Regions from separate parts of the Mesorhizobium vachelliae genome, predicted to be linked through region 3. Evidence: predicted binding sites of a transcription regulator. Region 3 holds the regulator's gene; each other region holds the start of a gene.
The links. The regulator PhoB, encoded in region 3, activates phosphate uptake and scavenging genes when phosphate is short. The targets are predictions, from matches to a motif close to TGTCATNNANCTGTCAT.

Region 1: a site for PhoB is predicted at 1,533-1,549, ahead of RFM41_RS30005 (RNA degradosome polyphosphate kinase). Genes of this name have one in related genera too.
Region 2: a site for PhoB is predicted at 1,752-1,768, ahead of RFM41_RS27050 (acid phosphatase). Genes of this name have one in related genera too.

The regions. Positions count from the first base shown of each region.
Region 1 is NZ_JAVIIR010000019.1:122,975-126,252, forward strand. Features, by position in the region: gene RFM41_RS30005 (RNA degradosome polyphosphate kinase) at 1-1,378, opposite strand, end outside; gene RFM41_RS30010 (zinc-finger domain-containing protein) at 1,628-1,873, shown strand; gene RFM41_RS30015 (FAD-dependent monooxygenase) at 1,889-3,121, shown strand.
Region 2 is NZ_JAVIIR010000015.1:148,300-151,577, forward strand. Features, by position in the region: gene RFM41_RS27050 (acid phosphatase) at 108-1,640, opposite strand; gene RFM41_RS27055 (cytochrome-c peroxidase) at 1,808-3,046, shown strand; gene RFM41_RS27060 (hypothetical protein) at 3,197-3,278, shown strand, end outside.
Region 3 is NZ_JAVIIR010000010.1:35,357-38,634, reverse strand. Features, by position in the region: gene RFM41_RS20980 (ROK family protein) at 1-571, shown strand, start outside; gene phoB (phosphate regulon transcriptional regulator PhoB) at 987-1,676, opposite strand; gene phoU (phosphate signaling complex protein PhoU) at 1,693-2,400, opposite strand; gene pstB (phosphate ABC transporter ATP-binding protein PstB) at 2,421-3,224, opposite strand; gene pstA (phosphate ABC transporter permease PstA) at 3,221-3,278, opposite strand, start outside.

The sequences.
Region 1 (3,278 bases), on a different contig from region 3:
CCTCGCGGCGCACGATCAAGGACATCTTGGCATGCGTCTTCAGCTCCAGGAAGCCGAACACGACCTGGACACCGGCGCGTTCGAGGTCGCGCGCCCAGCGGATATTGGCCTCCTCGTCGAAGCGCGCCTTAAGCTCGACCAGCGCCGTCACCGACTTGCCGGCTTCGGCGGCGTCGATCAGCGCGCGCACGATCGGACTGTCGTTGGAGGTGCGGTAGAGCGTCTGCTTGATCGCCACCACCTCCGGATCTGCCGCGGCCTGGCGCAGGAACTGCACCACCACGTCGAAGGATTCGTAGGGGTGGTGGACGATGATGTCCTTCTCGCGGATGGCAGCTAGGCAGTCGCCACCATGCTCGCGGATGCGCTCGGGGAAGCGCGGATTGTAAGGCGTGAATTTCAGGTCGTCGCGCGGAATGGCGACGATTTCGGAAATCTGGTTGAGCGCCAGCGGGCCGGTCAGCACGCTGATGCGGCTCGCCGAGACGCCGAGCTCGCCAGCGACGAAATCGCGCAATTCCGCCGGCATCAGCGTGTCGAACTCGATGCGGATCACCGAACCGCGCCGGCGCCGTTTCAGCGCCGTCTCGAACAGGCGCACGAGATCTTCCGACTCTTCCTCGACCTCGATATCGCTGTCGCGGATGATGCGGAATGTGCCCGAACCCTTGACCTCATAGCCAGGGAAAAGCTTGCCGATATAGATGCCGACCGCTTCTTCCAGTGGGATGAAGCGCACATGATGCTTGCGGTCGGGCAGACGGATGAAGCGTTTGAGCGCCACCGGCAGGCGCAAGAGCGCGCTCATCTCCTCGCCGTTCTTGCGATGGCGCAGTTGCAGCGCGATGGAGAAACCGAGATTGGGAATGAACGGGAACGGATGCGCCGGGTCGATCGACAGCGGCGTCAGCACCGGGAAAACCTGTTCCTGGAAATGCTCCTCCAGCCAGGCCTTCTCGTCCTTGGTGAGCGCATCGCGGGTGATGCTTTCGATGCCTTCCTTGTTGAGCAGGACCACCAGCGCCGAGAGGCTCTTCTGCTGATCTTCCTGCAGGCGCTCGACCTCGCGCAGCAACTGCTCGAGCTGCTGCTCGGGGGTGCGGCCGTCCGGGCTTTTCAGGGCGATGCCCTCACGCACCTGGCCGGCAAGGCCGGCGACGCGGACCATGAAGAACTCGTCGAGATTAGCGGCCGAGATCGACAGGAAGCGGACGCGTTCAAGCAGCGGATGATGCTCGTTCAGCGATTCCTCCAGCACGCGGCGGTTGAATTGCAGCCAGGAGAATTCACGGTTGACGAAACGGTCGGGATTGCCACCGTCCGGGCTTGCCGCCTCGACGGTGATGAACTCGCTCTGCACCGGCTTCAGTTCGTTCATGGTTTCCCGCTCTTGCCCGCAACCGTCCCTGCGCGCCGCATATTGCCGTTCGGCGACGCTCTAGCACTTCTTTGTGGCGCATGATCGTCACGGAATCGCTCCGCGCCCGGCCTCATGCGCTTAACCGGCTCAACTTATCCTCTGACAGGCTTTTGCGACAGTTTGATTTCATCGATCTTGCAAACTGGTCTGTTATGCTCCAGATGCAGGCTGGCCACACCCACTGGCCGAACCGAATTGGAGACTTCGATGGCAGGCGGTAGCATTCCTCATTTCCAGAACGACGCGGGCCATCCGGTCATCGAGATCGGCGTCAAGGAATTCATGTGCACCGGCGCCAACCCGCCTTTCGACCATCCGCATGTGTTTCTCGACATGGGCGACGACAATGAGAAGGTCTGCCCCTACTGCTCGACGCTCTATCGCTATTCGCCTTCGCTGAAGGCGACGGAAACGCAGCCGGCCGGCTGCCTCTATGTCGACCAGGCCGCCTGACCTTTTTCTCCGATCATGGCTGAAACACGGTCCCGGCAAATCGTCATCGCCGGGGCTGGCATTGCCGGGCTGACGGCTGCGCTTGCCTTTGCCGAGCGCGGCTTTCCGGTAAAATTGTTCGAGCAGGCCAAACAGCTCGAAGCGGCCGGCGCCGGCCTCCAGCTTTCCCCCAATGCGACGCGTATCTTGCGCCGGCTCGGCGTGCTCGATCGCCTGCTACCCGAGGCGATCCGGCCGCAAGCGGTGGTGCTGAAGGACGCAAGGAGCCTGCGCGAGCTGGCGCGCGTGCCGCTTGGGGAAGCCGCGAAAGAGCGCTGGGGCGCGCCTTATCTCGTGGCGCACCGCGCCGACCTGCAGGCGGCGCTGATGGCGGCAGTAGCGGAACGGCCCGGCATCGAGCTTGTCACCGGCGCGCGCGTGACCGGCATCGCCGTCGACCCGCAAAACGTGACCGCGACGGTCGAGATCGACGACCAAGCGACGAATGTCGCGGGCGGCCTGCTGGTCGCAGCCGACGGCGTTTGGTCCTCGGTTCGCGCCGGGCTTGCCCGGCCGGCCGGCTTTGCGGCAAACCGCTTTTCCGGCGAGCTGGCCTGGCGCGCGACGGTCCCGGCGGAAAGCGCCGCCGGCCAGACCTTCATGCAAATCGGCGCTACCGACTGCGTCACCACCTTCCTGCATGCCGGCTTCCACATGGTCGCCTATCCGGTGAGCAAGGGCAGCGCCTTCAACCTGGCGGCTTTCACCAAGGGCGAGCGCATCGCCGAAGATTGGTCCGGCCATGCCGACCCAGCCATTCTTTCGGCTGCCATGCGCGGCACGGCGGCAACGCTGGCGAAGCTGGCGGCGCTTGCCGGGCCATGGACGGCCTTCCCCATCCACACGGTCGCGCAGCGGCGCTGGACCATGCCTGAAGGCGTCGCGCTGATCGGTGACGCCGCGCACGCCATGACGCCATTCGCGGCGCAGGGCGCGGCCATGGGGATCGAGGACGCCTCGATGCTCGCCAATCTGGTCGCCGATTTTCCGGGCGATCCGAAGCAGAGCCTGACTATCTGGGAGAATCTCAGACGGCCTCGCGTCGAAAAAGTGCTGAAACGCGGCGCGCTCAACCGGCTGGCCTGGCACGCCTGGGGACCGGTAGCGATAGCGCGCAACCTGGTGCTGGCGACGCGGCCGGCGGAGAAGCTCGCCGCGGACCTCGACTGGCTGTACGGGTGGGAGGAGCGGGAGGTTCTGAGACGGTAAGCTCGGGTCCCGCTTGCAAATTCGCAAGTCCGGCGGGACAGCGCCCCCCTCTGTCCTGCCGGACATCTCCCCCACTTGGGCATAAGCGCTAAGATAGTGTTGGCATGGACTGAAACTTGCGTTTTCGTGGTGGCTCACGCCAACGATGTCGCAAGGC
Region 2 (3,278 bases), on a different contig from region 3:
AAGCCGAGACAGAGAGGGGAGCGCCCTACGAAAGCCCCTCCTCCGTCCGCTTCGCGGACACCTCTCCCCCGCCTCTGGCGGGGGCGAGGAACCCAAGTTCCGAGACGCTACTTCGTCAGATCGAGCGCCGCCGTCAGGTCGCCCATCGGCGGCTGGTCGTTGTTGCGCAGCGCCTTGTCGCGGGCGACGATGCCGGGCAGCACCGGCAGGTCGTAGCGGTTGGTGATGAAACGCAGGATCGAGGTGGTGTCGTACTGCGTGTGGTCGACCATGCCCATCTTCGCATAGGGCGAGATGATGAAGGCCGGGATGCGGTTGCCGGGGCCCCAGCGATCGGCCTTGGGCGGCGCGACGTGATCCCAGAAGCCGCCATTCTCGTCATAGGTGATGACGACCAGCATGTGAGCCCATTGCGGGCTCTTCTCCAGATGCGAAACGAGGTCGGCCAGGTGCTGGTCGCCGGACGTCACATCGGCATAGCCGGCATGTTCGTTGAGGTTGCCCTGCGGCTTGTAGAAGGTGACCGCCGGCAGCTTGCCGTCGTCGATCGCCTTGATGAACTCGACGCCGTCGAGGCCGCCATCCCTGATGTGCTCGGCGCGCGCGGCCGTGCCCGGCGCGTAGGCGGCGAAATAGTTGAAGGGCTGATGGTGGAACTGGAAATTCGGAACGGGCGTGGCGTTCTTGCCGTCGAGCGCCGCCTGCCAGGCACCTGAATACCAGGCCCATGAGATACCCTTGAGCGACAGCAGATCGCCGATGGTGATCTCGTGCTGCGGCGGCAGCGTGGTGGGCGCAGCCGGATCGGCCAGCGCCTTGTCGCCGCCCTCGGCCGGCTTGTTGGCGCTCGGCTGGTAAGGCGGCTGCATGGTGTTGACGGCGTAGAAGTCGGGCGTGATGGCACCGTCATTGGCAAATTTCGGCACGCCGCCCAGCGCCGAAGGCGGCGAATTGTCGGCCGATTTCAGCGTCACGCCGTCCGGTTCGACGACGGCTATCTGGCCCTTCACCGGGCTGGTGTCTGCATTCGGGTAATAAGGCGCGCAGGCGCAGGCGAGCATGAAGTGGTTGAGGAAGGAGCCGCCGAAGGCGCCCTGGAAGAAATTGTCCGCGAGCACGTATTTCTTGGCGATCGCCCACATCGGCAGGTTGGAGCCATCGTAATGGCCCATCACCAGCGAGCCGGAATCGGCCCAGGCGACGAATTTGTCATTCCGACCGCCATCGATCTGCATCTGCTCCTGGTAGAAGCGGTGCCAGAGATCGTGCGTGACGACGTTGGTGCCCTCGTTGAAGCCCTTGGGATCGTCGATGGCGAAGGTCGCGTTGGCCAGATGCGCGCTCTGCGCTTCCGTCACCGCCGGCGTCACGCCCTTGCCGGTCAGCCCGCCCCAGGCCGGCGGCAGCTCGGAAAGCGGCTTGCCGTCGCGGTCGAGCTGGCGCGCCTGGTCGGGCGACACGTTGGCTAGGCCGTTGGCGCCGGGGAAGCCGCCATAGAGATTATCGAAGCTGCGGTTCTCGGCGTAAATGACGACGACGGTGTCGATCTTGTCGTAGCCGGGAGGAGCGGCCTGGGCAGCAGCGGAGAACGATGCCAGCGCCGTGGAAGCGAGGCAAAGCGAGAGGAAGGACCGGATCATTGGAAAATGCCTCGTGGCTGGGGAATGGCTGGAGGAACAAGGCGACGCTAGGGCGAGTGGTTGTCAGCTTTGTGACAGGTGGAGCGCCATCTCCGAGGGGAGACAGGGCCGCGTCATCAATCCGTAGCAAATCACCCCTACGCCGTTGGCGAACGGGATTAACCGCCATGATCCACCGGATATCCGCCGCACTTGTCGCCACCATCATCCTGTGGCCAAGCGACGGTCTCCCTACCGGCAGCGTCCATCCCGGCCCGATGTCGCGCCAGGAAGCCTTTGCTCGCGCCGATGCGCTGACGGCGCTCGGGCGGCAGATGTTCTTCGATCCGTCTCTCTCGGCCTCAGGCAAGCAGGCCTGCTCGTCCTGCCATGATCCCAACCACGCTTTCGGACCGGCCTCTGCGGCGCCGGTCGAGATGGGCGGACCTAACCTCGACCAGCCCGGCGTTCGCGCCGTGCCGTCGCTGCGCTACCTGCAGGCCGCACCCGCCTTCACCGAGCATTTTTACGACTCCGAGGACGAAGGCGACGAAAGCGTCGACAATGGTCCGACCGGCGGCCTGACCTGGGACGGCCGCGCCGACCACGGCAAGGACCAGGCGAAGATCCCGCTGCTGTCGCCCTTCGAGATGGGCAATAAGGACGAGGACGAGGTGGTCGCCAGCCTGCGCAAGGCGCCCTATGCCGACGCCTTCAAGGCAGTCTTCGGCGCCGATGTGTTTGAGCATCCTCACGACGCCTTCGACGCCGCGGTGGAAGCGCTGGGCACCTTCGAGCAGAGCAGCACCGATTTCTATCCCTATTCCAGCCGCTACGACGCTTTCCTCGCCGGCAAGGCGCAGCTCTCGGCGCAGGAATTGCGCGGCCGCGTGCTGTTCGAGGACGCGGCGAAGGGCAATTGCGCAAGCTGCCATCTGAGCGAGCCCGCCAATGACGGCGAGCCGCCGCAATTCACCGACTACGGCCTGATCGCGATTGCCGTGCCGCGCAACCCGGCGATCCCGGCCAATGCCGACCCGAATTATGTCGACCTTGGCCTCTGCGGCCCGCTGCGCACCGATTTCAAGGGCCGCGCCGAATATTGCGGGCTGTTCAAGACCCCGACGCTGCGCAACGTGGCCTTGCGCAAAAGCTTCTTCCACAATGGCTATTTCCACACGCTGCGCGAGGCGGTCGCCTTCTATGCCAGCCGCGACAGCGACCCCGCGCGCTGGTATCCGAAGAAGGCCGACGGAACGGTCGACAAATTCGACGACCTGCCAAAGGCTTACTGGCCGAACCTCAACACCGACCCACCGTTCAACGGCAAAAAGCCCGGCGACAAGCCGGCGCTGACCGACACCGAGATCGATGACATCGTCGCCTTCCTCGGCACGCTGACCGACGCCGACCAGGCGGGGCAATAGGGCAAGCGGCCAAGGAGATTGGCGGACGCACGGCCTGATTGCAGCCCAGATCCCGATATCCACCATAAATGTGTGCCAATGTGAGCCACGTCATAGGAACGCCAAGTCGCGCCTGCTATGTTGCCCATCTCTTCACAGATGGAGTCTCCGATGAGGTTCGTCGCGGTGCAGGAGCCGCCCGGGAGCAGCTGGGCGGTGTTCGATGCAGGCAATGGGGCGCCGGCGGAATATG
Region 3 (3,278 bases):
CGGCATGGGTTTGGTGCTGAAGGGCGCGCTGTTCACGGGCACGCATTCCTCGGGCGGCGAGTTCGGGCACATGATCCACCGTCCGGGCGGCGCGCTTTGCCGCTGCGGCAGGCGCGGCTGCGTCGAGGCCTATGCCGGCAATTACGCGATCTGGCGCAGCGCCATGGGAATAAGCGAGGATGCCGCGCCGACCGACGTCGGCGATGCCGACATGCGCGCGCTGGCCGCGAAGGCCCGGCAGGAGGACGGCCCCGAGCGAGAGGCCTATCGCCGGGCAGGCGAGGCGCTGGGCTTCGGTCTCGGCAGCCTTTTCGCCCTCATCGACCCGGCGCCGGTCGCCATGGTCGGTGTCAGCGCGGCCGCATTCGACCTGATCGAGCCGGCGCTAAGGGAGGCGATCGCCCAGACCGCCGGCGGCCAGCACTCCGAATCGATCTCCTTCGACACCGAGCCGAACGAATTGCCGCTGATCCGCGAAGGCTGCGCCATGCGCGCGCTGACCTTCGTCGACCAGGAGATTTTCGCGCCGGGAGGCCAGGCGAGAAGCGGCGCGGGGAAGAACGTCGCCTGATCAGCCTTGAAGTGATCGTCGGTTTCCATGTCCTGCTAGAGCATGTCTCCCGAAAGTGGAAGCCGGTTTCGGGACGAAGACATGCGTAAAATCAAAAGCCTAAGCGCATGAAGCGAAGCGCTTTAGGCGCTGGAAGTTAGCGAAGACCCCGCAGCTTCGTCATTCCAGGGCGGAGCAGGAGCGAAGCTCCGTCGCGTAGACCCTGGAATCCATGCCGTTACCTCGATCGCAGGCGCAGCGGAGCAGAATTCTGCACCGCCCCGGCGCCTCGAAGTCACGGAATGGATCCTCGGGTCTGCGCTGCGTCGCTACGCTCCTTGCTCCGCCCGTGGATGACGAAGCATGAGCGTCTCGGCTAATCGCCGACGCATGCGATCCGCTGACACAGAACGGTCAGCGTCTTCGCACCCTACCCCTAATCCTCGCGGATCGCGTACCCCGCCCCGCGGATGGTGCGGATGACGTCCGGCATGCGGCCGTTGTTGACCGCCTTGCGCAGGCGGCCGACATGGACGTCCACGGTACGCTCGTCGATATAGATCGTCTCGCCCCAGACATTGTCGAGCAGTTGGCTGCGCGAGAACACGCGGCCGGGATGACGCATCATGAACTCGAGCAGGCGGAACTCGGTCGGGCCGAGCCTGATCTCGCTCTTCTTACGATAGACGCGGTGCGATTCGCGGTCGAGCACGATGTCGCCGACCTTGAGCACGCTGGACAGCACCTCCGGCTTGGCGCGGCGCAGCAGCGCCTTGACGCGGGCCATGAACTCCGGCGTCGAGAACGGCTTGACCAGATAATCGTCGGCGCCGGTCGAAAGGCCGCGCACGCGGTCGCTTTCTTCTCCCCGCGCCGTCAGCATGATGATCGGCAGCCGCTCGGTCTCGGGCCGCATCCTGAGACGCCGGCAGAGCTCGATGCCGGACACCGCAGGCACCATCCAGTCGAGCACGAGCAGGTCGGGAACGTTTTCCTGAAGGCGGATTTCGGCCTCGTCGCCGCGGGTCACCACTTCCACCTGGTAACCTTCGGATTCGAGATTGTAGCGGAGCAGCACCCCCAGCGGCTCCTCGTCCTCCACCACCATGATGCGTGGCGCGATCATCGGGGTAACCTTCTCGTCAGGCCGCCGGCGCCGACATTGCCGTCTCGTCCTGCTTCGGACGGTTGGCGGGCAATTGCGTGCCGGTCAACACATAATAGGCGTTCTCGGCGATGTTGGTCACATGGTCGCCGATGCGCTCGAGATTCTTGGCGCAGAACAGAAGATGCGTGCAAGCGGTGATGTTGCGTGGGTCCTCCATCATGTAGGTCAAAAGCTCGCGGAAGACGGAGGTGTATTTGACGTCGATGCGCTCGTCGTCGTTGCGAAGCTTGGCCAGCGCCGTGGCGTCGCCCACTGTGTATTCCTGGATCACGCCCTGGACCTGGATCAGCACCAGCTGCGCCATGGAATCGATCGAATGCGTGAGGTCGCGCGGCGCGGCGCTGACGCCGACCGAGCCGACGCGCTTGGCGATGTTCTTGGCGAGATCGCCGATGCGCTCGAGGTCGCCCGCCATGCGGATCGAGCCGACCACGTTTCGAAGATCGTCCGCCATCGGCTGGCGCTTGGCGATCAGCGTGATGGCGCGGTCGTCGAGCTCGCGCTGACGCGCGTCCATGATGGCATCGTCGGAGACGACGCGCTGCGCCAGCGCATTGTCGCTTTCAAGCAGCGCCCTGGTCGAGGCGCCGACCATCGAGCCGGCGAGGTCGCCCATGTCGTTGATGAGCCGGCTAATCTGCCTCAAGTCCTCGTCGAAAGAGGCGACGGTATGTTCGGCCATGATGATGTCCTCGTATGTCTTCAGCCGAAGCGGCCGGTGATGTAGTCCTGCGTGCGCTTCTCGCGGGGCGAGGTGAAGATCTTCTCGGTCCGGTCGAACTCGACCAGCTCGCCCAGATACATGAATGCCGTCTGCCGCGAGACGCGCGCCGCCTGCTGCATGTTGTGGGTGACGATGACGATCGTGTAGTCGGCCTGCAATTCGTCGATCAGTTCCTCGATCTTGGCCGTCGACAGCGGATCCAGCGCCGAGGCCGGCTCGTCGAGCAGGATGACCTCGGGCTTCACCGCCACGGTGCGGGCGATGCACAGGCGCTGCTGCTGGCCGCCCGACAGGCTCTGGCCGCTGGCGTTGAGCTTGTCCTTGACCTCGTTCCAGAGCGCGGCGCGCTTCAGCGCCGACTCAACGCGGTTGTCCATCTCCGCCTTGCTGATCTTCTCATAGAGCCTGACGCCGAAGGCGATGTTTTCATAGATCGACATCGGGAACGGCGTCGGCTTCTGGAACACCATGCCGATCTTGGTCCTGAGCAGGTTGAGGTCCTGCGAGCGGTCGAGGATGTTCTTGCCGTCGAGCAGCACCTGGCCCTCGGCGCTCTGCTTCGGATAGAGCTCGTAGATGCGGTTCAAAACGCGCAGCAGCGTCGACTTCCCGCAGCCCGACGGGCCGATGAAGGCCGTCACGCTGCGCTCGGGTAGGGACAGGTTGATGTCCTTCAGCGCCTTCGACTGGCCATAGTAGAAGTTGAGGTTCTTGACCTCGATCTTGGCCTTCTCGACGGTCGTGTCGGGTGCGTTCAGGTCGGTGGACAACATCGGTTTCATCTGTCCTCTCTGCGTCCGGTTAGGCTGCGGGCGAAGATGCTCAGCCCGAGAACC